Regions from separate parts of the Paenibacillus sp. J31R109 genome, predicted to be linked through region 2. Evidence: riboswitches for the same ligand, from Rfam matches in the RefSeq annotation. Region 2 holds a riboswitch; each other region holds the start of a gene.

Region 1 (8,088 bases), on a different contig from region 2:
TCTACTATCAGGCGACATTCGGAGTAACGAAAGATATAGACTGAATCCAAGAGTATGAACGGGCAAGGCAAACAGACATCATATCTAACAAAGGAGCCCCTCTTAATGAACAATCACACACCAGGGCTACACCACATCAAAGCAATGGTCGAGAAAAAGGTCACTTGGCTTGAGCTGTTTTACGATTTGCTTTTTGTAGCGGCCGTTTCCAAAGCGAGTCATGTCTTGCTGCATGTACATCACGGCACGATCCCACTGGAATATTTGAGTAAATTCGTACTGATTTTTATACCGATTTGGTGGGCTTGGGTGGGACAGTCCGTTTTCATCAATCGGTTTGGGCGGGATAGTACCTCGCATCGTGTTTTTCTTATTCTACAATTGTTTTTTGTGCTCATTATGACGGCTAGCTTATCTGTCGATTTTGATCAGTACTTTGTGCCGTTTCTTATTGGCTATCTAGGATTGAGAGCGATGACCGCTATTCAATACTTGGCTGTTCATCGAAAAGAAGAAGAACATCTACAAAGCACCGCGTGGTACTTAGGGAGCAGATTCTGGATTGGACTTGCCATTTCAGCGCTTTCCCTTTTCTTCGATTCTTGGATTCGATACGCCGTGTTATACGCGGGAATTATGGTGGATATCCTGCTTCCCTTAATGGGGCGAAAATACTTGGTGAGAACGCCGATTAACACGCATCATTTATTAGAGCGATTCTCGTTATTTACGTTGATTTTGCTTGGTGAGTCGGTCATTAGTATTCTCACGGTCTTGCAATCCAGTGATTGGACATGGCAATCCATCGTTTTCGCATCCCTCACCTTTCTATTGATCATCGCGATGTGGTGGCAATATTTCGAGAATGTGGAAAAGAAAGTGAACAAAGCGCTGGAAACGGCAGGGCAAACCATCATCTACGGCCATTTATTCATTTATTTATCCTTGTGTATGATTGCCGCATCCATCCAGCTGCTCTTCTTAGAGCAATTGCATTATGGCTTTATGTTAAGTTTTATTTTCGCTTCCGTGCTATTGTACTTTTTCTCAACATCGCTAGTTTTCCACAAGTATAGACATGCACATCAACGCTTAGGGATAGCGCACTTGGCGGCATTTCTAGGGTTGTTAGTAGTATTTCTTGGGTTAGATCTCATGTTTGAGATGCCCAATTATGTCATCATCGGTGAAATGATGTTATTTTTTGTTGTATATGCCAAGGGAACGACTTGAGCTATGACTGGGAGGGGAAGATGATATGCGCATCGAAATTGACGCTGACCTTACACTCAAATCACTTGAACCAAAGGATGCAGAAGCCTTATTTGCACTAACTAACACTTGTCGGGATTACCTGAGGGAATGGTTGCCATGGGTGGATGCGACCCAGCATAGTGATCATTCAAGAGCATTCATCCAACACTGTCAAAATCAAGAGGCATCCAATAATGGCTTCAATGCAGGCATTTGGTATAAAGAAGAGTTCGCAGGTTGCATCGGATTCCACCCGATCAATTGGGCTAATCATTACGCGAGTCTGGGGTACTGGTTAGGGGAAGGCTTCCAAGGTCATGGCATTATGACACGGGCCTGTCAATGGTTTATCAATTATTCGTTTAACGAATTGGGCTTAAATCGAGTAGAAATTAGATGCGGCGAAAATAACTTCAAAAGCCGATCAATCCCAGAGAAATTAGGATTTACGAAGGAAGGGCAGATCCGTGATGCCGCGTGGCTTTACGATCATTACATAGACCTTGTTGTCTATGGCATGTTGAAACGTGAGTGGCGAGCAGCAGAGGAATGATTGGAATGGGGGCAGTGGGTCGAAACATCGACTTGCGGCCCCCATTTGTGGTTGTTTGGAGGCTGTAAGTTGAAGAAGTCGAGTTACGGCGGCAGCATGCGGTGAGTTTAGTGCCGTAACTCGAAAAATTCGAGTCGAAAAATTCGAGTTACGGCGTCAGAATGAGGTCACTTGAGTGCTGTAACTCGAAAAATTCGAGTTACAGCGGTAGCATGAGGTCACTTGAGCGCCGTAAGTCGAAAAATTCGAGTTACAGCGGTAGAATGAGGTCACTTGAGTGCCGTAAGTCGAAAAATTCGAGTTACGGTGGCAGAATGAGGTCACTTGAGTGCTGTAAGTCGAAAAATTCGAGTTACGGCGGCAGAATGAGGCCACTTGAGTGCTGCAACTCGAAAAATTCGAGTTACAGCGGTAGAACGCGATCACTTGTGTGCTGTAACTCGAAAAATTCGAGTTACGGAGGCAGCATGCGGCCACTTGGGTGCTGTAACTCGAAAAATTCGAGTTGCAGTGTCAGAACGAGGCCACTTGGGTGCTGTAACTCGAAAAATTCGAGTTACGGAGGCAGCATGAGGTCACTTGAGTGCTGCAACTCGAAAAATTCGAGTTACAGCGGTAGAACGCGATCACTTGAGTGCTGTAACTCGAAAAATTCGAGTTACGGCGTCAGAATGAGGTCACTTGAGTGCCGTAACTCGAAAAATTCGAGTTACAGCGGCAAACAAGTCGCTATGCGGCCTTACGCTCCGTCTTCGTCCCCGAGAATTTGTACCATAGAAGCATCCCCACCGAACAGACCCCCACCACAATGAGCAAGCCATACACATGTTTGTACGATTGAAGCAGCGGCGTATTCTCTTGAATTTCAAGGAGTATGCCGCAAATGGCAACGGACATGGCCCCGCCAAAAAACTGTATCAGTTGCAGCAGTCCCATGCCTGATCCGATTAGCGGTTTGGGCAGTATACGTGACGTTTCATTGTTCAATGACGATACTGTTGCGGAAAATGCAGGTGAGAAGCAAAGGTAGCCAATCATAATGACCAGTGGCGAAGCACCAATAAGCAGCGAGAAGGCAATCATCACTAGGGTTAATAGCCCATGTCCGATAATCAAAAACCGCATATTGCCGAATCGATCAATCCATCGACCGACGAAGCGGGTTAAGAATGCGGACAAAATAGCTCCAGGAGCAATCGTCAAACCGATGGTCATTGCCGACTGATTGAACACCTTAGCCAGGATTAATGGCATTAAGAATAAATTGCCAAGGTTCAAGACCAAGATACAGAACCCGATCACAACCAGCTTCCGATATGCGGGATTGGTCAGCAATAAGGGGTTAATGAACGTGTCGTTGGCTCGCCGCAGATGCCACACATGGACACCGAGGGAGAGGGCACTGATGGCTAGCCACACGCCAGAGATCTGTGTCACAGCGAGTAACAAGCTCGCGGCATTGACGACCGTCAACAGCGCCCCGAAAATGTCGAAACGGAACGCCACAGGCTGCTCCTTGGGGAGCAATCGTAAAAGAATAGGAAGAATGACTAAAACCAAGCAGGTAATCGCGAACAACCCATTCCAGCCCCAATATTCGCTGATGAAACCGCCAACGATCGGGCCGAGCCCGAAAGCCATGGCACTCCCCGCCGAAATCATTGCAATGGCCGAGCCTCGACGCTCAAGTGGGATGTAGCGGCTGGCGAGTACGAGCCCAAGACCGGCCATAACCCCTGAGCCTGCGGATTGTAGAATGCGAGCAGCCAGCAAGGTGTGGAACTCGCGTGCGAACAGTCCAAAAACGGAGGAAAGTCCAAGGATGATAAGCCCAACGGTTAGCAGCTTGCGTATGGGAAGTACATCGGAGAGTCTGCTATATAGGACTGTGGATAAGGCATAGCCAATGGAATAGCTAGAGATGACCCAAGCTCCGAGATCCGCAGTGATGTGGAGATCTTGAATAATACTAGGAATGGAGACGTTGAACATCGTCGTATTCATAACAACAATGAACAAGCCTATTGTCCAAACGGGCATTACAATTTTATCGTTCATGTATATCCATCCTGACTGGCGCGAGAAGTAAGTACAACTTCTTATTATAAACCTACATCGTCCAATAACCAAAAAAAGAAGAAGGGCAGACGCCAATTGACAGGTTCGAAAATCGGAGGTATTATTTATTGTATATTTAGATAAATATCTAAATAAGGAGGGCGCCCATTTGAATGAGGCATTTAAAGCGTTAGCAGACCCAACTCGTCGTGAAATTTTACAGCTGCTTAGAGAAAAAAGTATGAATGCTGGCGATATTGCTGATCATTTTAAGATTAGTAAGCCGAGTATCTCGCATCATTTGAACCTGCTGAAACAAGCGGGGCTTGTAATGGATGAACGTCAGGGGCAACATATCATGTATACCTTGCATACTACGGTTGTTGAAGACGTCATCGGATGGATGTTTAACATACTTAACAAAAAAGATCAGGAGGAACAGTCATGAAGAAATGGAGAGAAATTTTATTATATGTGATTAGTCTATCCCCAGTTTTAGGCGGATTAATCCTGTATAATCGTCTTCCAGACACGATGGCAAGTCATTTTGGCGTCAATAATGAAGTAAATAGTACGATGAGCAAAGAAATGTCACTTTTCATGCTGGTACTGCTAGGTCTGCTGCCGTTGTTCATGCGAATTATGAGAGCTATTGATCCGAAGAAAGCGAATTTCGAGAAATTTCCCGCTGCTTATGAGGTTACGCGGTTCGGGGTTTCCATTCTTTTAGCTATCGTAGGTTGGGGGATCATCTTCTTTAACTTGGGCTATAACCTGGACTTTAAGAAAATGACAATGATATTACTAGGCTTGCTGTTTGCCGTGATGGGGAATTTCCTAACGCAAGTGAAGCCTAATTACACATTTGGCATACGAACGCCATGGACGCTCGCCAATGAGGAGATTTGGAGGAAAACGCATCGTTTAGGTGGACCGCTTATGATGGTGGGGGGAGTCATTTCGCTGATCGCTGCTTTCTTAACGTCATCAATCGCAATCATTATTTTTGTAGCGGCCATTGTCATTAGTTCCTGTATTCCTATTCTCTACTCTTATGTGATATTCACTCGGCTTTCGAAGTAAATAGGTTATGTTTGAGGCTGCCAGCGATGCGCTGAGCAGTCTTTTTATTACGCCGGTCAATATTTCTTGAAAATCGACAAAAACTTACAATTATCGCTATATACACATCCTGATTTGCTACCTATAATAATCAATAGGAAATGCGCCTTAAGTAGGGTGTCTAAAGTAATAACAGGCTGGATAAATAGTAGTATACATACGACTAATCGAATTGAAAAAGGCAAATCATTGGAAACAATGAGACGCAAAGCCATGGCCTAACGCATACCTCTCTGTATGCTATGGTTGACAGGTTGCCGAGTTTGAAGGGATCATCCTTAATTCGGGGTGGTCTCTTTTTGTGTTTCATCAACATTTTCTAGGGGGAAGCTTGTCATGAAAGCAAAAAAACGTGTCATGCAATTCATTGTTATCGGAACACTGATCTTGGCTTTACTCGTACATGGCTTATCGAGCTTTACACATGGAGCTATGCATCATGACGCAATGACAGCATCTTCTCCCGCCTCATCGTTCCTGTTTCAATGGTTATTTTGGTTGCCAATCGCGTTAGTTACGCTTAGCATCATAATGTACAGTTTCAACAAAGATCATGGTTGGCTGCCATTTTTACACACATTATCACTCACTTTGTGCAGTTTCTCAATTATTGCCGGCGGAAAAGGTATGGTGGAGTATCATTTTTCAATATTCATGGTGCTAGCCATCCTCATGTATTATGACAACATCAAGCTGCTATTGTTCAGCACAGTCTTATTTGCAGCACAGCATTTGTTAGGCTATCTCTTCTTTCCAGAGCTGGTGTATGGTGCTCATGAATACGCTTTCTCGATGGTGGCTATTCACTTAGTATTCGTTATTCTATTTATTGGCGCGGTCATCTACCAGTTAGCTTCGAATCGAAAGGCGACAGAAGCATTTGAACACGCTCAAAAGGGTCATATGCAGCAAACTGTGAAAGACATCATCAATCGTCTTTTTGATACGTCACAAGAAGTAAGGATGAACTCCAACGGACTTTCGGTCCAGTCCTCTGAATTAAACCGCTTAACTTCCGAGGTCGTCCAGACGATGCAAAAGGTGGAGCAAGCAGCCATCCATCAAGAGCAAGGGGTGGAAATTAGCAGACATGCCGTTACCGAAATGTTAAAAGATACGACGCTCATCGCAGAAAACTCATCCAACGTATCGGATATCTCGAACGAAGCTGCACAAGAAGCGGAGAGAGGCAATGAATTGATCCAATTCGCTGTTCACCAAATGCAATCGATGAATAGTACTATTCATACGACAGCTGAAAAGGTAAAAGTGCTCGGTGAACGCTCCGAAGAAATTAATCAAATCGTTAACTTGATTACAGATATCGCTTCACGGACGAACCTGCTTGCCCTGAATGCTGCTATCGAGGCTGCACGGGCTGGCGAACACGGAAAAGGCTTCACCATCGTTGCTAGTGAAGTCCGTAAACTAGCTGAGCAAACGAGCGCCTCTGCCAAACAGATTGCAGATCTCATTCAGGATGTTCAGTCGAATAATCAAGCGTCTATGGCATCCATGGATCAAGTGATTGTGACTTTCGAACACGGAAACGATGCCGTCGTTGCAGCAGGGCGTGCTTTTGAACTTATAGCCAAAGCTGTATATGCCATCGCTGCACAAACGCAGGATATTCGCGGAGCGTCTCAGCAGGTGTCCGCAAGCACACAACAATTCAGCATGACGATGGAAGAAATATCGCATCTCTCCACCCAGTTAGCTAAGAACGTGAAATCCGTCAGTAAACGGACCGATCAGCAGGATCAGCTCATTTGTAAAACATCGCAGCTAGCAGATTTATTAGGCGCGCTAAGCGATAAATTGAATGACATCATGAAGACGACAGAGCAGTCATTCGCCCAACCCTAGAGTGGATAGTTTACATCTGTTTAACACCATTAACGGTTAAACTTGGGGTGTCACTTTTCAAAGCATATTTCCGATTTAACAGAAAGCCAAAGAGGGAAGCAAGTGATTGCTGAAACAGCATCCCAAGCACAACTGGAATCGCCACGGGTGGCGGGAAGTAAGCGACAGCGAGTACCGCGCCCGCACTAATATTTCGCATACCACTGTTAAACGTAAGGGCAACCACGACATCTTGTTCCCAGCGGAATAACTTGGCGACAAGCCAACCCAACATGTAGCCCAGTGAAGCCACGAGGAGCACGAAGCCTGCCAATCCGAGCAACTTCGCGTTAAAGTCACGTAAATAAGGTGCAATAACGGAGCTATTAATGGCAACGACGACGCCCATGAAAATCTTAGAAAAGGGGCCTAAACGGCCACCCCATTGTTCCTTAATTTTGCCTCGTGTCCATTGATTCAACAGCATGCCGATGAGAGATGGAACGACGATCATGAAGAATAAGCCTTTCATCATAGCGAACGTATCCAGCTGCACTTTGGTGCCGACGAGTACAGAGAGCGTATAGGGTACGACGAAAGGTGAGAGAATCGTATCCATCAGAATGATCGACAGTGTCAGCACGATATTGCCTCGATAGATCGCCACCCACACAAAGCTAGTAATTCCTGTAGGAATGGCTGCAGCCAAAATAAGGCCCGTAATCGTCAACGGTTCATGACTATAAACGACATGCCCGAGACCTAGCGCGATGAGCGGCATCCCGACATGCAGAATGAATAAAGTAGTTAGCAGCGGAAGCGGTTGAACGACGACTTTGATGAACTCTTTAAAGCTGGAAGAGATGCTGCCTGAAAAGGTCATAAAAGCAAATAACCACGGCGATAGATAAGTAAATCCAGATAAGTGACTTCCAAGTAGAACCCCAATAAGAACACTTAGGGGAGTGATGAGGGGCAAAATCTTTTCTAATTGTCGATTCAGCTGAGGCAGCATCTAGGTGTACATCCTTTCATGAACAACCTGACACGCAGGCTGCTAGGTAGAATATATGAGAAGAAAGCTTGATGAGTAGTATTGGATTTCATGAAACCAACGATAAACGCATGTATGACTTGCCGTCAAGGAAAATTGCGAATAGATGAAGGTTCATGACATAAATAAAAAGCATGCCATCCAAAGATGACATGCTCGGAGATCAAACCTATTTATTTACCAAGTAAAATTTTGGTGTATG
Region 2 (8,088 bases):
AGAACGGATAATTCGCAGATTCTGCCCCCGCCTGTGTAATTGCATTAAACAATGTCGATTTTCCTACGTTCGGTAGACCGACGATACCTGCTTTCAAAGCCATTGTCGTTACAACTCCTTAATTTTCGAAGATCATCCTTCTTATTATATAGTACTTGGAGGGCAAAAAAAAGCCTGCAAGCTATTGATTAGCTCCAGACTTTTTTTCCAATGCTTTTTTGTACTCTTCATCCCGCTTCTGTTCGAAGTAGGTTTGGATCTGATTTCGCAGAATAAAACCGCGCAGCGCATTGCTTTGTTCCGCAGGAACGCTCTCGAAGCTAGCTCCGTAGTAGTAGCTGCCCTCTTGCTTTTCTTTCCTTATAATTTCCAACATACAAGGCATTTCGAAGCCTAAATCGAGCTGTACTTGTAACTGACATTTTTTATGTAGAATGGCATCAATCATGGAACTATCGTTAATCGTGAAACCAAGTCCATTCATCGAAATATTTTTTATTGAAATCTCAATGGCTTGTTCAAGCTGATACTGTTCTTTCTGTTGGATATTCTGAAACCCAAAAATTTGTCCTATGTTTTTCACATTCACCCGCGGGAACTCCCGTTTCTCCGAAAACTTCTTTCGATTCTCCGGGGGATTAATCACAATGAGCGAACCAGGCTCTCTAGCCACGACTGTCGTATCAAGAACAAAAAGACCCGATTTGGTGTATAGCGTCATTTTGGCCTTATCCCCAAGTTGAAACACTTCATATTCCGGCAACTCGATCTCCATGATATCGCCTTGTGCATAGGTAAGGATACCTGTAGACACAAAATCATCCTTCGCTAAAACAGCCCTAGAATCGATTAATACTTCCGCGTCAAATCCTTCTTTGCTCCCATACCGTTTCAAAGTATCCTGATTCATCGCCATGCTCACCTTCACCTCTCCCTCTATCGGACGAATGGATTCCACAGCACAATTCCGCACAAAATAGACTGCTCCTCTTCAATATGAAAGGGAACAGCCTATACCTTAATCAAAAAAAAGCATCGATTTTCGGTAACCAGGCTGTCATAGTTCCTTAGAACCGTAGACCCTCAGCTTTGCGTCCTTGCTTTTCAACAAGTTTGCTATTGTCGAACCCTGCTATGCTATTCAATTTAGTCTTTGTTTATGGTCTAAAAGACCCACTATTACCACCATTATACGTAGCCTGGATATTTCTTTCAACTAAAATCCTTGCATGGGCGATGTTTTTATTGTATGAATGTGTAGTGGAATGAATATCCACAGGTTTATAAGTTATCCACATTGTTATCCACAGCTTGTTAACAACGAATATCTGTTCGGATTTTTATGCACATGTGGATAAACTATTATTGCGAGGTGTCCCCCTGTGGATCAACATATCCCCTGGATGCAAGAAGCGATTGGCGAGGCGCTTAAAGCTGAAGCCATCCGTGAAGTACCGATAGGCGCAGTCGTCGTCTATCAAGGTCAAATCATAGGCCGCGGTTATAATTTACGCGAAACCACCCTAGATCCTCTCGCACATGCAGAGATGATTGCTATTAAACAAGCGAGCGAGCATCTGCAAGCCTGGCGCCTTCTCGACTGCCAGCTCTATGTGACGCTGGAACCTTGTCCGATGTGCGCAGGTGCCATCGTGCAAGCACGAATACCGCAGGTGATTTACGGAACAGTGGATCCGAAGGCTGGCTGCGCTGGGACGTTGATGAACTTACTGCAGGAGGACCGATTCAATCATCGTGTCGATGTGGTTAGTGGCGTTTTGCAAGAGGAATGTTCAACGATGTTAACGCAGTTCTTTCGAAAATTACGGGGAAAAGCGTAGGCGTTCAGCCGTTTGAAGTGTGTCCTGGCTGTAAGGCCTCGGCTAACTCTACCAGCTTGCTCATCGTATTCCAATTTCGCGTCGTCGTGCGATCGCCAAGTTTCTGAATGTTGCTCGCCAGCTTCGAATCCAACACACTTTGCCGAAACAGAAAATATATTGTGCAGCCCTGTATCTGAAACTCATCGACTTCACTCTGTCCCTTGGATAAGATGTCGGTGAATGTCGGCGGGGCTTCTTCCGTTAGTACGGAAATTTGAATGCTCTCCCCTTCGGACAAGTCATCTGCGTCATAAGGACAATTCCCTACAAGTTCAGCTAGCTCCGCTGCGGTGCGCAAAATAACGGGTAGGCGCTACGCCAGCCGCATCGCTAATTGCTTTTTCAATACGTGGTCTTAGTGACTCACTTGGCTCCTCCGATTGAAACAACACATTGCCACTTTGCAAATACGTCTGTATGTGTGCTAATCCTATGGCCTCTAGTGTCTTTTTCAAGTCGGCCATTTTGATCTTATTTTTGCCTCCTACATTAATCCCGCGCAGAAAACCTACGTAAACCGTCATTGTGACATGCCTCCCTTACTTCAATTGTATGGAACGTATGAGGAAGAAGATGATCGTGCCAAACAGTATCAACAGGATGAAGCCTAACCCCCATAAATTTAGCTCCGCATTGCCTTCTTTTGCACTCTGTATAATAGACCACTCAATAAACATAAACAGAATGAGGATTATCGTCTTCATACTATGGATGAGCAAACGCGCATTCTGGTATTGCCCTCGGGCATTCTGAGCGGTAATAGCAGTTAGATAATTGTACACGTGAGGGACCTTGCTTAAGAGCGTCAAGCCAACATAGATGATAACTCCAATAAGCGGTACGGCCATTAGGCTCATTTTGTTCCCCCAGCCATCGATCTCCCCTTTCCCGTTAAAATGCATCGGAATTCGCTCGGGCATATCGCGCCACTCGTAGGCAACATATGCGATCATACTTATGATTACGAGCAAAGAAATGACATCAAGTATAGTTTCAACTTTGGATCTGCCGAGTTGGATCACGGGACGTTGCTCCATACAACACCTACTTTCTATTAGGTTAACAACAGATTACGGTAGTGCTATTTATTTCTTTACCCACTATGTACATTCCTTACTCATACGAAACCTCCTGCTTGCACATGGGTTAAAATGGGTTGCACTTCAAAAACATCTCGTGTTAGAATGACGATACTATGCGCCCGTAGCTCAGCAGGATAGAGCAACAGTTTCCTAAACTGTAGGTCGTACGTTCGAATCGTATCGGGCGCGTATCGTTTTTCTCACAAAGCAAACATACTTTAAAAAGGGATTTCAACTTAGGTTGGCAATCCCTTTCTTTGTTTTGGATTCATAATCGAAAGGAGTCCTCACTCCGATGACAACTCGCGCTATCTCATCTTACCGGATCCCGCTCTTCTGCGCGGTCACGATGCTTTTCTGGATGTCCATGTACACCAGCGTTCCGATCATGGCGCCTTATGTAGAGTTCCTTGGGGGAAGCCACCAGTTAGCAGGTTGGATTGTAGGTATGTACGGCATCTCGCAGATGCTGCTCCGCATACCCGTAGGCATTATGTCGGATCGTTTTCATAAAAGAAGACTGTTCATTACCTTCGGCCTTCTCTTCACTGCCATTACCGGAATTGGGCTGTGGTTCACGCACGATTTTACTTGGATTCTAATCCTCCGCGCACTCGCAGGGGCAGCCGCAGCGACATGGGTTGATTTTACAGTGCTATTCACGAGCTATTACAAGCATGAAGAATCAACGAAGGCGATTGGCACCATCTCCTTTTTCAACTCACTCGGTCAGGTGCTTGGTATCCTAAGTGCCGGCTGGGCAGCAGACAAGCTGGGGTGGGAATCGGTATTTATCTTAGGTGCAGTACTGGGCCTCCTTGGCATGATCGGCTCATTCTTCCTCATTGAAAAAGTCGAGAAAGACGCTCCGAAAATTACGTTACGCGGCATTGGCGACGTGGCGACAGATCGTACGCTCCTCTTCGTGTCGTTGCTTGCCATTCTATCGCAGGTATTGATTTTTGCTACGGTTTTCGGCTTTACACCGGTCTATGCCATGCAGCTCGGAGCAGACAAATTCTCGCTCTCCTTGTTGTCCTTATTTGCTAACGTTCCTGTTGCGCTAGCCTCCTTGTTCGGGGGACGACGATGGGCGATCCGTTATGGAGAGAAGCGCATGGTTGTAGTTGGCTTTCTGCTCATGGGGATATTCACCTTTACGGTTCCGTTCACTCATCATCTCTGGCTGCTTATGGTCACGCAAGCATTGGCAGGCTTTGGTCGCGGACTTTCATTTACATTACTCATGGGCATGAGCATTAAGCATATGCCTGCGGATAAGCGCGCAACAGCCATGGGCTTCTTCCAAGCCATATATGGGCTCGGGATGTTCGTAGGGCCAGTCCTTATGGGCATCATTGGTGACTATTTTTCACTCAATCAGGGCTTTATTGTACTCGGTATCCTCGGTGCTTTCAGTGCACTTCTCGCTTATCTGTTCGTTCAAAACGCAGCTAAGAAACGGCCACTAACGGCTAACAACTCTACGATTGCGCAATGATAGTAAGGGCATTCCGCGAATTGGTTATAAGGTATCGTCCAAAGACATAGAAAAAAAGAACCCATAAGGGTTCTTTTTTCTGTCGGCATTGATGATATTTCTTTGAACCTTGTTACACATAAAACCTAAGTTAAATCTGCGTATAAAACACGGTAAGTGTCTTTAGCACATCGCCCTCCAGCCTGATTATAACAGGTAGAAAAGTCCTCTTTGCAACGGTTGTTTCGCTTTCGCTAATTGCTCCAACGGAACCACACCTCTCTGCTTGCCGACAATAATAGTATGACCGATTTTTGTTTTTCTAATCATATTATTTTTAAAAATTTCGTTGCCCGTTATCCGCCGTGTCCATGACCTTCTGCAGCGTGTCCGCCATGATGATTCTGATTCTTCACTTTCTTAGAACCAGACAGTGGCTCCTGATTGCCACCCGCATTGTTTCGATTCTTTACATTGCCATTATTAACAAGATTGTCACCTGCGGAATAGTTTTTAGGTTTAGACATGGCTCTTCATCCTCTCTGTTACGAGTTTGTTCCTTCGTGATTTAGAGCATCTTGATGCCTATGGTCGTTGACCTTCTGCTGGATTTGCTGCGCATTATGCGCGTTCGCCGGATTCGCATCTAGATCCTTAGCCACATTTTGCAGGTTCTTATCTGCACTCTTTTGCTTCGTCATCAAGGTGTCCTCCTTCTATTAAGCGTTCGTAACCTTCTGCAATGCCTGCGCACACTCATGAATATGCCGCACATAATCATCGATTAGCGACTGTATCACACCACTTCGTTCGTCAATATGCGTCGTTCCTTGCTGTACATCGGTTAGTTCAACCTTCACTTCTCTGGCGTCCACATACGTCACTTTAAAATCAAACGAATAGCCGGTATGCCCCGCCGTCATAATGTGCACTCGGACAGCGTCGGCATCGCCTTCATCTGCCCATACCCTTGTTGTATCGGCAGGCTGGAGAACGGTGGGCATGACGCGCATCCACTCTTTCACGATTTCAGCTTGATCCACGCTAGGCTTATCTGATTTGCTCATAGGTAACACCTCCACATGATTAAAATGCGGAAGCCGCCTGTCTTTTATCCATGTAAAAAAACACCTACTCCCCGGCACGAATGAGAAATCGTGCTTTGGAATAGGTGTTAAGATTAGCTAACTATTGAATCATTTGCTGCCAAAGCATACCCAACATCTTAGCCGCCTCTTCACGTGAAGCGAAATCCTTCGGTGCGAATCGATTGCCGGATTTCCCAGAAATAATGCCAGCTTGCTGCATCGCTTTCGCTGCATCTACAGCGAAGGCAGGGATCTCAGCGCCATCTGCAAATGTTGACGTGACCGCAACTTGCGGCAAACTAAACTTTTGCAGCGCGGCGAACCTAGCAATCATCGTTACTATTTGCTCACGCGATATGTTAGCTGCTGGTGCAAATTCACCTGCGCGTACGCCGCTTGTAATGCCATTCTCGGATGCCCATTGTACAGCCTGGGCATAATAGCTGTCCGCCTTCACATCGTTGAAGGTACCCGCTTTATACGCGCCTAGATTTGCGCCCGCCATGCGAGCGAGCATCAGGGTGAAATCCGCACGGGTAATTTGTGCAGCCGGCGAGAATTCACCTTCTGCTGTTCCGTTGATCATATTGCGAGCGGCTAGATAAGTTATATAGCTCTTCGCGAAGCTTCCTGACGTATCTCCGAACGTAACAGGTGCATACCCCACCGCGTATTGTGAAAAGTGGCTTACTTTAAAAATTAGCGTGCCTGTAGCGGCATCGAAATAGCTGTTCGTCACTTTTACAAGCTCACCGTTATCAGCGATGTAGTAGGCTACAATGGCATTCGTGTCCTCATTAGCTGCCGGTTTATAGGGAACTTGGACCTCTACCGTACCGCCATTAAAGCTCGAAACCGTTTTGCCGCCTGCTGTAATCGTAAAGTCGAAAACTGGGCGACCACTTACCGCGGCTTCCAGCTCTTCCTTAGCAGCTGGGGTCCAACCTTGCGTTGCTGCCTGAACGTCCGCTTTGCGGATCGAAATATCTACTGTACCGCTTGTCACGGCTCCCTGCACAGCACCCATGGCCTGTTTGTCTAAAGAAATCTGAGCAAGTCCTGCTGACAACGTCAGCGTATCTGCTGAGCTGCTTGCAATGAGTCCAAAAGCCTCGGTTGGCAGACTGACCACGGCTTCCTTTGCCGCAGGGTCTACAACCGTTTTAATTTCTAACACTGAATCCTTGCCAGTCACCTGACTATCTGCCACTTTCGCAAGCGCATCCGTTACTTGCTTGCTTGTTACTGCGGCTGTGGCCTTCCCAGTGCTGTCTAACGAGCTTTTTACATCCGTTGTCGTCTTAATAGTCGTATCGCTCTTCTCTACTGTGCTTGTCGCTTCTGGTGCGACTGGAGCCGCCCCTGTCCCGCTTCCGCTAGAGTTGGAGCCCTCTCGATTAACGCTAATCTTATATGTCTTTGTCGATTGATCCTGTGCCGTAACCACGATCGTGACCGCATTGCTGCCTACAGCCAAATCTATCGTACGAGGTGTTGGCCCTGCATAGGCAGTTCCGTTCACAGTCATCGTGGCCGCTGGGTCAATTGCTGCTGGAGCCACTGTCATCGCGTATACACTGTTTCCAACACTCATAGCATAATCTGTTTGTTTACTGTTAAAGGAGGGTGAGATTGTTCCCCCCACGACCGATAATGCACTCAAATCTGCAATATCAATCAAATTAGCAGCACTCACATTTTTAAATTGATTGTAGTCAGCCTCCACTTGCTTGGCGTAATCTTCACCTAAGTTGACAATTGTATCTCTGATGGTACTCCAGTCGGTGTTCAACACAGTAAGGGCATTCACTTCAAAATTGTAACCTAAATTGCGATCAGCACGTGCATGCGCATAAGCATAGGCCATAGCGGACGCCTTTAAGAAATCTTTGTATGCATTAAAATCAGCGAACTTACTATCATCGTAATCTCGATCAAAAGCTGAGATCTTTCGAATCAAAAACGTTTTGGCAGCGCCATTCAACTCGCCGACAAACGGATCATCAACGGAAGACAACTCGTCATATGCTTTTTTCGCACGGGAAGCGTCTTTACCTACATAGGCTGAATAATCTAGATTCACAAAAGTGTTCCCCAACAAGGCAGGAGCTTTCTGCTGCTTTACATCCAGAATGAGGTCATCATTCGTTCCCGTAGTAGCACCCTCGATTAATACGAAATAGCGCCTAACCCCGATGCTGCCAAGTCCTTTTTCAATAACCCGCGCAATATCTTTAATGGCAAAGTATTGATCCTTGGATGCTGCGGATAATCGTGTTTGGTTTACATATCCGGACCAGTTGGCTCTGATCTCATTCTCTTCGGCGGGAGTGACGGCAAGCAGCTTCTCATCAGCCGTTGTCGAACTTGTCGGAGCTGCTATTTCTATAAAGCTGCGCTCGCCATTCACCACTTTGGTAAGTCCTTTAATCTTCTTAGCCGTGTTAACGTCAAGCACATCTTTATTCGTAAGATTATCTAGTAGACCTTCACTCGTCGAATTCCCGTAGAAGATTTTCAACATATAATCGGTGTTGGAAAATCCGTTTGAGAGC
Region 3 (8,088 bases), on a different contig from region 2:
AGCGATTGGCGATGTTTGAAAATACAGCGATGACCGGCTCTCTCGATGGAGGCATAACGCCGGATATTGTCGGTTATGGGGATATCCATATCCCCTATATGTTGACGTTGAGCAATCCCTCGGAGAAGAGGGAGAGTGATGGCGTAAGTGTGGAGGAGCGGATTTGTCTGCTGGGTGAAGGCGATTCTGTGGTATCTGCAAGTGCTAATGCTGGGGAACCTAGTGGGTTGCTGCTGTTCAACGTAGGTAGTGTAGGCGTTCCCTATGACGGCATACCTCAAGCGTGCTACTGCATAATTGAGGGGGATAATGACCCCACGGTTCACGCAGGTTTTGCGCTCCAGTTCGTACGTGTTCCTTATGATATCAAACGAGCTGTACAGATGGCTTATGAGGTTCAGATGCCGGACAGCCAACGATATGAGTTGGAGATTACGACGGGGTTGGTTCATTTAAATGGTTAAGCATCCTTGCGTCCTCACTTATCTCCCCACCACCAAAATTAGATGGAGCTTTTCCATTTATTCGACATGATATGCGAATCCAGAGAGATTTTACCTTTGGATGAAAACTTATGGAAATTAATTCCACCACATGCTAATATAGGGGTATGATGGAAAGTGAGGCATGGTAATGAATGCAACTTAACTGGCGTAGAATCATCCTTGTTATCGTTTGTGCGGAGTGTTTGTTCATTTACTGGAACAGCCTTAGTACAATGAGCTTTAAGAAACAACAAACGACCCAACTCGGCCCTACTAATCAGCCGAAGGCACCATTAACACACATTCCAAACAACCCAAGAATCGATTCCGATTTACATACGAAGGAAAAGGCCTCCTAACAACCCAAAAAAAGCGACAGACTGCCGTGGCAGCCTATCGCTTTTTTTTGTCATCTAAGCTATTTCACCCGTGCTAAGGCTAAACCGTCATACGCTGGAAGAATTGTGCTTTCGAGCCTTTCATCTGTTGCAATCCGTTGATTAAACGTTCGCATTGCTTGAACTGATGCTTTCGTTTGCTTCTCATCAACAACTTTACCGCGCATAAGTGTGTTATCTCCTGCAATAATGGCACCAGGATTCGCCAACTTGATCGCGAGCTCCAAATAGTTCGGATAATTCACTTTATCTGCATCAATAAAGAAGAAATCAAAACGTTCCCCCTGCTCCAGCAGTTCGTTCAAGTGAGTGAGGGCTTCGCCAATTCGGTACTCTACGAATTCACCGAGTCCTGCGTCTGTCACGTTGCGCTTCGCCACATCGGCGAAATCCTGTTTGAGCTCGAGTGAAATGAGCTTACCGCCCTTTTTTAACCCACGTGCCAAACAGATTCCGCTGTATCCGCCTAATGCCCCTATTTCTAACACTCGCTTCGCACCGATCATCGTTACCATCATCGTTAATAATCTGCCATATCCTGGCGCGATTGAGATCTCAGGCATATTGTGAGCAACAATGACTTCTTTCACCTTGGTTAGAACGGCATCTTCCTCGTATAAACCTTCCATATAGCTTTCAGCTGTGATGTTTTCCATGTATTTGTCCTCCTAAATTCGCATCATTCGACTCATCTTTCCAATACCCGTTTGTAAGTGTAACCTATTTGTCCTATACTTGTTAATTGTATGAGTTTTCTGAGCGTTGTACAACCCGGATGGAAGGACTATACCTATGCCACAAAAAATTGAACTAATCGCCACTTGCCCGATGGGACTTGAGGCCATCGTCGCCCGCGAAATCCGAGATCTCGGCTATGAGGAATTGACCGTCGAGAATGGACGCGTCCGTTTCTTTGGTGACGAATTAGCCATCTGCCGCACCAACCTTTGGCTGCGTACCGCAGATCGCGTCCTTGTACTTATGGGACAATTCAAAGCAACTACCTTCGATGAGCTATTCGAAGGCACCAAAGCTCTTGCTTGGCCAGATTGGATTCCGAACGATGCCGAGTTCCCTGTTGAGGGTCGTTCCCATAAGTCACAGCTGTCCAGCGTTCCTGCTTGCCAAGGAATCGCCAAGAAAGCTGTCGTCGAGAAAATGAAGCTTAAATACGGCACGGAGTGGTTCCCTGAGAACGGGGCACGCTACGTGATCGAAGTCGCGCTTTTGAACGATATCGCGACACTCACGATTGACACGACCGGACCTAGCTTGCACAAGCGCGGCTATCGCAAGCTCGTAACCGAAGCGCCGCTCAAGGAAACCATGGCGGCAGCTATGATCTTGCTGAGCCGCTGGAGCGTAGAGCGGCCGCTCTACGACCCGTTCTGCGGGTCGGGTACGATTCCGATCGAGGCCGCGATGATCGGCTGGAACATTGCGCCAGGCCTGCGGCGCAGCTTCCCTAGTGAAGCTTGGGGGAACATTCCCCGCAAGCTGTGGGACAAAGCCCGCGACGAAGCCTTCGACGCGGTGAAAGACAACGTGCCGCTGCACATCGTCGGCAGCGATATGGATCCTGCTGCCATCGAAGTGGCAGAGGCGGCCGCCAAGGCAGCTGGACTGACGAAGCAGTTCCAGCTGAAGGTTGAGCCTATCGCCAAAGCGCGCCCGCGTGGCGATTATGGCTGCTTGATCACCAATCCGCCGTACGGCGAGCGGCTTGGTGAAGCACCGGATGTCGAGCTGGCGCTGCGTGAGCTCGGTGCATTAACGCGACCGATGCCGTCGTGGAGCTTGTTTATCCTAAGCCCAAGTACACAACTTGAGCATTATATGAACCGCCGCGCCGATAAGAAGCGCAAGCTGTTCAACGGACGGATCGAATGTAATTTGTTCCAATATCTTGGCCCCTTTCCTCCACGTAGATCGGATAGATAGCACGCCATAATGAAAAAGAGGCAGCTAAGACTTAGCATATAAGTCTTAGCTGTCTCTTTTTTGCGTTGAGAGCAGCGCTGAATGCTCCCTATAAAGAAGAAAAGCCGCATGCTGGGCTGCACCCATCCTGCGGCTTGTTCACTTATTCTACCCTGCTGCTTGCATGGTTTCAACAATTTTATGTAAGACCTCATTTGCTTCCGCATAGGCCACTTGGCAAGTTCCTGCAGCGTGATGTCCGCCGCCGCCATTGTGAAGCATCAACTCACCAATATTCGTTTGGGCTGTGCGATTCACAATACTGTGACCACAAGCGAATACGCAGTTTTGTTTGTTTCGGCCATCTACAATCCAAATGGATGTGTTTTGCTCGGGATAGAGCGCATAAACCATAAAACGATTGCCTGGATAGATTGTCTCAACATCACGAAGGTCCGTAATGATCACGTTACCTTCTACCCGTGTGTAAGTCTGCAGCATGTCCCTATACAAAGCATCCAACTCATGGTAACGTGCTACACGTTCCTGAACATCTGGCAGCTCCATAATCTCGCTAATGGTTTTCGTTGCACAATGCGCAACTAAGTCCTCCATCAACTGATAATTACTGATTCGATAATCCCGATAACGGCCAAGCCCTGTACGAGCATCCATGATAAAAGAAAGTAAATCCCAACCGCTCGGGTTCAAAATATCCTCTTTACTGAACTGTGCAGAGTCTGCTTTGTCCACACCTTGCATAATATCGTCGATATCTCCGAAGGTTTCTTTACCACCATAATAATCATAGACCACCCGCGCAGCGCTTGGCGCAATCCGAGTTTCCCCTTTAAACGTTACCGATTCACCCAAGCGTGTCAGCTCACTTGTATGATGATCAAACCATAATCCGCAGCCTGGGACATACGGCACATTGGCCAAAATATCGTGCTCATTCACTTCAATAAGACCGTCCTGCATATCTTTGGGATGGACGAACTTCATTTCATCCACCATGTTTAATTGTTTGAAGAGCATCGCGCATACTAAACCATCGAAATCGGAACGTGTGATCAATCTCATGCCATGCATCCCCTTTTGAGATAGTTCTTAAGAACTACGAATTATGATGATCATATTATATCAGCTAGTGTCGATATGTGACAATGAGAAAATCACTCGCCGCTTCATTGAGCTGCTTTCTTTTTTCAATAAAAAAAGAACGATTCACCTAGATAGGTTGAACCGCTCTCAATTTGGAGGACATGCATTGAAATAGTCTAGTTAAAAAACCTTCGATTTGAGCCATTGGGGGTATTTTCACGGACAGCTTAACTTCGCCTTTCCAGTAGAAAATGAGAATGCTATTGTTTCTTCCATGAAACATTTCGACATCCCAACAGGCTTCGTTCAATGCGTATTCTTCTCGGTTAATCATGAGCTTAGGTCCATCCGTGGATGGCACCAAACGTGCAACATGGTTACCGCATAATGATGTTACTTTTTGTTCCTCCTGCAATTGCTCTTCCGATTTCATGCCGCGAGGGCCTCCTTTGTTCAACTTGTTCCATTGGTTTTCATTTGCTTCGCTATGACAGAGAAAAAACCCCACCGTAGTGAACCGACTAGAGGGGTTCTAATGTGAATTCCCAATCGTTCGGCGGCTGGCTGGCTGCTTGTCCTTTTCAGGAGAAGTAAAGCCCCTGTAGCTTTGCGTCGCTGGCTTTCGCCAGCTTTGCCTTTATCGAGATGACGTACTGAAACTGATTAGATGAAGCGATAACACTAGACATCCTATACTCTCAAGGATAAGGGATGACGATTCCAATTCGAATAGTTCGGAGGAACTATTTTTACGAAATCCATCAAAATGTTTGCATTTTCGACGATATTTTTACCGGATTTTGACGTTTTGTGCCTTTCCAATAGAAAATCGACCCCACCAAAGACAAAATTGCGATTGCAAGAAAGAGCGATTGACCTCCATAGGACACCAATAAAAAGCCGCCAATCCATGGCCCCATAAAATGACCGAGGTTCGTTAACGTTTGAGCACCGTAGTAAGTTCCTCGCATATTTTCCGGCGCAAGCTTATCGATTAACATGTTCGCTGCTGGATAATTGAGAATTTCACCAAATGTGAATATAGCCATTGAAATAATGAGCCAAATGAGTGTGTGTGAGAAAGCAAAACCGATATCCCCTAAAGCGAACATTAGATTCCCTACGACAATCGCTGTTAATGGCGAATACTTCTCCGCCCATTTCCCAAGCGGTATCTGCATAACAATAACGACAATGGCATTGGCGCTCATGAGAATGGCAAACATTTTGACACCATCAGCAAAGTCCCTCTGCAGGTACTGCGACAACGTGACCATCACTTGAGAGTAGCCAATTGCCCCAATAATGCCCCCGACAATGTACAGACGGAAGGTCACATCCTTACGAATGACTCCCCATGCAGAACTGAAAGTCACAATCGCTTTCTTCTCGCCTTCAATTTTCTTAATGCCGAACTTGATAAGTAGAGCGTACAATGTGATGCCATAAATTAAATAGATAATACCCGTTAGCAAGAAAGGCAAAGCACCATTCATTGTTGCAAAGAAGGCTCCCAGCAATGGACCTACGGCCACACCGATGTTAATGGCCATGTACCGAAGTGAAAACACCTGCCGCCTCTTAGATAGCTCTGTAAGATCTGCCATTAAGGCTTGCGACACAGGCTCATAGAACGAGCGGCAAAGACCATTTAACATATTAAGCAGCATAAATAGGACTGGTAATTTCACAACGCCGAACCCCAGGAATACGACTCCCCAACCAAAGAGTGCCGCGAGCATGATCACCCGTCGTCCAAAACGGTCAGACAAGGTGCCACCGACAAACCCGCCGAATGTACCAGCTAAAGCGCCCATACCAATGACAATTCCAATGAGCCCTGGGCTCATATCTGAATGCTTGGCCAAATAAATGGCTAGGAAAGGTAAACTCATGGAGGACGCAGCCCGGGCCATGACCGTACCTAAGAGTAACGTATGTACGATAGGATGATAGGATTGCAGAAAATAACGTATACGATTCATAGACGATGACTCCTCTCGCTGACATACGAATTACCCAAGGGTTAATTAATTGACGCCGAATTTCAATTATACACGAAAAGCGCAGATTGTGTCGTAATTTCGCACTGGGAATTTCCACTTTTTCAAAGCATATGCTGACAGATGGTATTTATTGGGTGTACGTTTTATAATGGCGATATGGAGGTGTTAGCGATGAAAATAGCGATTACAGGTGGCAGCGGTTTTATTGGAAAACGCTTAATAACTTACTGGTTAGAACAAGGTCACGAACTTATTAATATATCACGCTCATCATCGAAACAGATTCCTGGTGTCAGAACGATAACCTGGCAGGAGTTAGACAAAAATACGAGTCTGCTTCAAGGACTCGATGCCATTGTCAATTTGGCTGGAGAATCCATCAGTCAACGTTGGACAGCTGCGGCTAAGACTCGTATTGTTCAGTCTCGTTTGGAAGCTGCAGCACATGTAGCTAAGCTAGTCGCCAATATGAACCCAAAGCCTAAGGTCGTAGTGAATGCATCCGGGATGTCTTATTACGGCATTTCGGAGACAGCTACCTTTGACGAGCGAAGTCCTCATCGACGTACAGATTTCTTATCTGATGTCGTCAAGCAATGGGAGGCTGCCGCTGATCTTATTCAAGGAACACGCCTCGTGAAGGTTCGGGTTGGCCTTGTTTTGGATAATAAGGAAGGGGCTTTCCCCAAAATGGCTCTGCCCTACAAGATGGGCGTCGGGGGTACTGTCGGAAGTGGCAGGCAATGGGTATCGTGGATTCACATTGAAGATATGGTTCGACTGATCGATTTCTGTATTCGGAACACATCTATAGAAGGTCCAGTAAATGCTACAACTGCGCAGCCTGTTACCAATAAAGATTTCGGACGCGAGATGGCGAAAGCTATGCGAAGACCGAATCTGTTTCCAGTTCCGGCTTTCTTGATGAGGTTGATTTTCGGTGAACTGTCTGTGCTGCTATTGGAAGGTCAGAAGGTGATTCCGCGGGTTTTGCAGGAGAATGGATTCGAATGGCGTTTTCCAGAGGTAGCTGGTGCGCTAAGAGATCTGGTAAAAAAATAGCTTTTCATTCAAATTAAATTTGTGTACAATTAATTTGCGTGAAATAATAGTGACGGAAGGTTGTGACCTAATGAGCGTACATCAATTTCAAGTGAAGACGATCCGCGGTGAAGAGAAATCCCTCTCCACGTATAAGAATCAAGTCCTGCTCATTGTCAATACAGCAACGAAATGCGGATTTGCTCCTCAATTCAAAGGGCTTCAAGAGCTCCATGATACGTACAAAGACCAAGGATTTAGCGTTCTAGGCTTCCCTTGTAACCAATTCAAGGATCAAGAGCCAGGCGATGATGCGCAGGTTGAGCAGGCCTGTCAGATTAATTTCGGTGTTAATTTCCCCCTTTTCTCCAAAATCGAGGTCAATGGTGCGGGAACTCATCCGTTATACCGTTATCTGAAAAGTAAAGCATCGGGGCTATTCGGCTCGGGGATCAAATGGAATTTCACCAAATTCCTCGTAGATCAGGACGGAAATGTGATCAAACGCTTTTCCCCAACCACGACGCCGCGCAAAATTGAAAAGCAAATTCAGAAGCTCCTTGAGAAGTCCCCCGTTCATGCTTAAGCCTACTTTCAAAAAATAGTAAAAAAGCATCCTGTCCAATTGGACGGATGCTTTTTTACTACTATTTAACGTATTTCTTTGCTTTCTCGATCGCTTCGTCTTCCGTTGCGCCTGTAATGTAGCGGCCATTAATAAATATAAATGCGAACCGCGAACATGGACCGCAATACGACTTGCACGCAACCTTGACTTCTGTATCCGGTGCAATCGCACTTATTTTGGCAAGTGCTGATTTCACCTTCATGTGTTTGCATTTATCACAAATGCGAATATCATTCGGCATTAGTGGTCTCCGTGGTTCCCCTTGCTTGGGTTCGTGATCATGAAGCCTTCTTCTGGTGTGTAGAAGTAGTCAATACGAATACCGTCTAGAAGCGGTTCTGTTTGATCAAGCAAAACATCAATGCCTTTATCCGTGTTTACTACAACATCATTTGCTGTTTTATCATCAAGACCCAAACCATAGTGAGCATGATCACCATGCTTATGCGTCACTTGTACGCGAACCAACAAACCTTTGTTTTCTTCTTTATTAAGCTCCAATTGAA

Evidence for each region. A riboswitch is a leader RNA that binds a small molecule or an ion and turns the genes downstream of it on or off. The one in region 2 is predicted to bind cyclic di-GMP.
Region 1: another riboswitch for cyclic di-GMP. It lies ahead of AC58QT_RS15035 (methyl-accepting chemotaxis protein); the one in region 2 lies ahead of AC58QT_RS27360 (PilZ domain-containing protein).
Region 3: another riboswitch for cyclic di-GMP. It lies ahead of AC58QT_RS18145 (hypothetical protein); the one in region 2 lies ahead of AC58QT_RS27360 (PilZ domain-containing protein).

The regions. Positions count from the first base shown of each region.
Region 1 covers NZ_JCAUAR010000004.1:474,264-482,351, reverse strand. Annotated here, with positions in the region: gene AC58QT_RS15060 (low temperature requirement protein A) at 145-1,233, shown strand; gene AC58QT_RS15055 (GNAT family N-acetyltransferase) at 1,259-1,807, shown strand; gene AC58QT_RS15050 (MFS transporter) at 2,537-3,865, opposite strand; gene AC58QT_RS15045 (autorepressor SdpR family transcription factor) at 4,035-4,313, shown strand; gene AC58QT_RS15040 (SdpI family protein) at 4,310-4,948, shown strand; cyclic di-GMP riboswitch class I at 5,158-5,249, shown strand; gene AC58QT_RS15035 (methyl-accepting chemotaxis protein) at 5,324-6,853, shown strand; gene AC58QT_RS15030 (bile acid:sodium symporter family protein) at 6,864-7,847, opposite strand; gene hflC (protease modulator HflC) at 8,060-8,088, opposite strand, start outside.
Region 2 covers NZ_JCAUAR010000015.1:9,879-17,966, reverse strand. Annotated here, with positions in the region: gene ychF (redox-regulated ATPase YchF) at 1-103, opposite strand, end outside; gene AC58QT_RS27360 (PilZ domain-containing protein) at 182-973, opposite strand; cyclic di-GMP riboswitch class I at 1,042-1,128, opposite strand; gene tadA (tRNA adenosine(34) deaminase TadA) at 1,383-1,841, shown strand; gene AC58QT_RS27350 (hypothetical protein) at 1,846-2,181, opposite strand; gene AC58QT_RS27345 (DUF1697 domain-containing protein) at 2,156-2,407, opposite strand; gene AC58QT_RS27340 (DUF1648 domain-containing protein) at 2,423-2,920, opposite strand; tRNA gene AC58QT_RS27335 (tRNA-Arg) at 3,081-3,154, shown strand; gene AC58QT_RS27330 (MFS transporter) at 3,261-4,466, shown strand; gene AC58QT_RS27325 (small acid-soluble spore protein P) at 4,802-4,972, opposite strand; gene AC58QT_RS27320 (hypothetical protein) at 4,991-5,146, opposite strand; gene AC58QT_RS27315 (hypothetical protein) at 5,165-5,512, opposite strand; gene AC58QT_RS27310 (DUF2252 family protein) at 5,634-8,088, opposite strand, start outside.
Region 3 covers NZ_JCAUAR010000006.1:284,180-292,267, forward strand. Annotated here, with positions in the region: gene AC58QT_RS18120 (metallophosphoesterase family protein) at 1-464, shown strand, start outside; gene AC58QT_RS18125 (hypothetical protein) at 638-844, shown strand; gene AC58QT_RS18130 (O-methyltransferase) at 904-1,539, opposite strand; gene AC58QT_RS18135 (THUMP domain-containing class I SAM-dependent RNA methyltransferase) at 1,676-2,824, shown strand; gene AC58QT_RS18140 (exopolyphosphatase) at 2,972-3,886, opposite strand; gene AC58QT_RS18145 (hypothetical protein) at 4,035-4,340, opposite strand; cyclic di-GMP riboswitch class I at 4,460-4,553, opposite strand; gene AC58QT_RS18150 (MDR family MFS transporter) at 4,669-5,892, opposite strand; gene AC58QT_RS18155 (TIGR01777 family oxidoreductase) at 6,085-6,975, shown strand; gene AC58QT_RS18160 (glutathione peroxidase) at 7,046-7,540, shown strand; gene AC58QT_RS18165 (DUF1450 domain-containing protein) at 7,602-7,823, opposite strand; gene AC58QT_RS18170 (iron-sulfur cluster assembly accessory protein) at 7,823-8,088, opposite strand, start outside.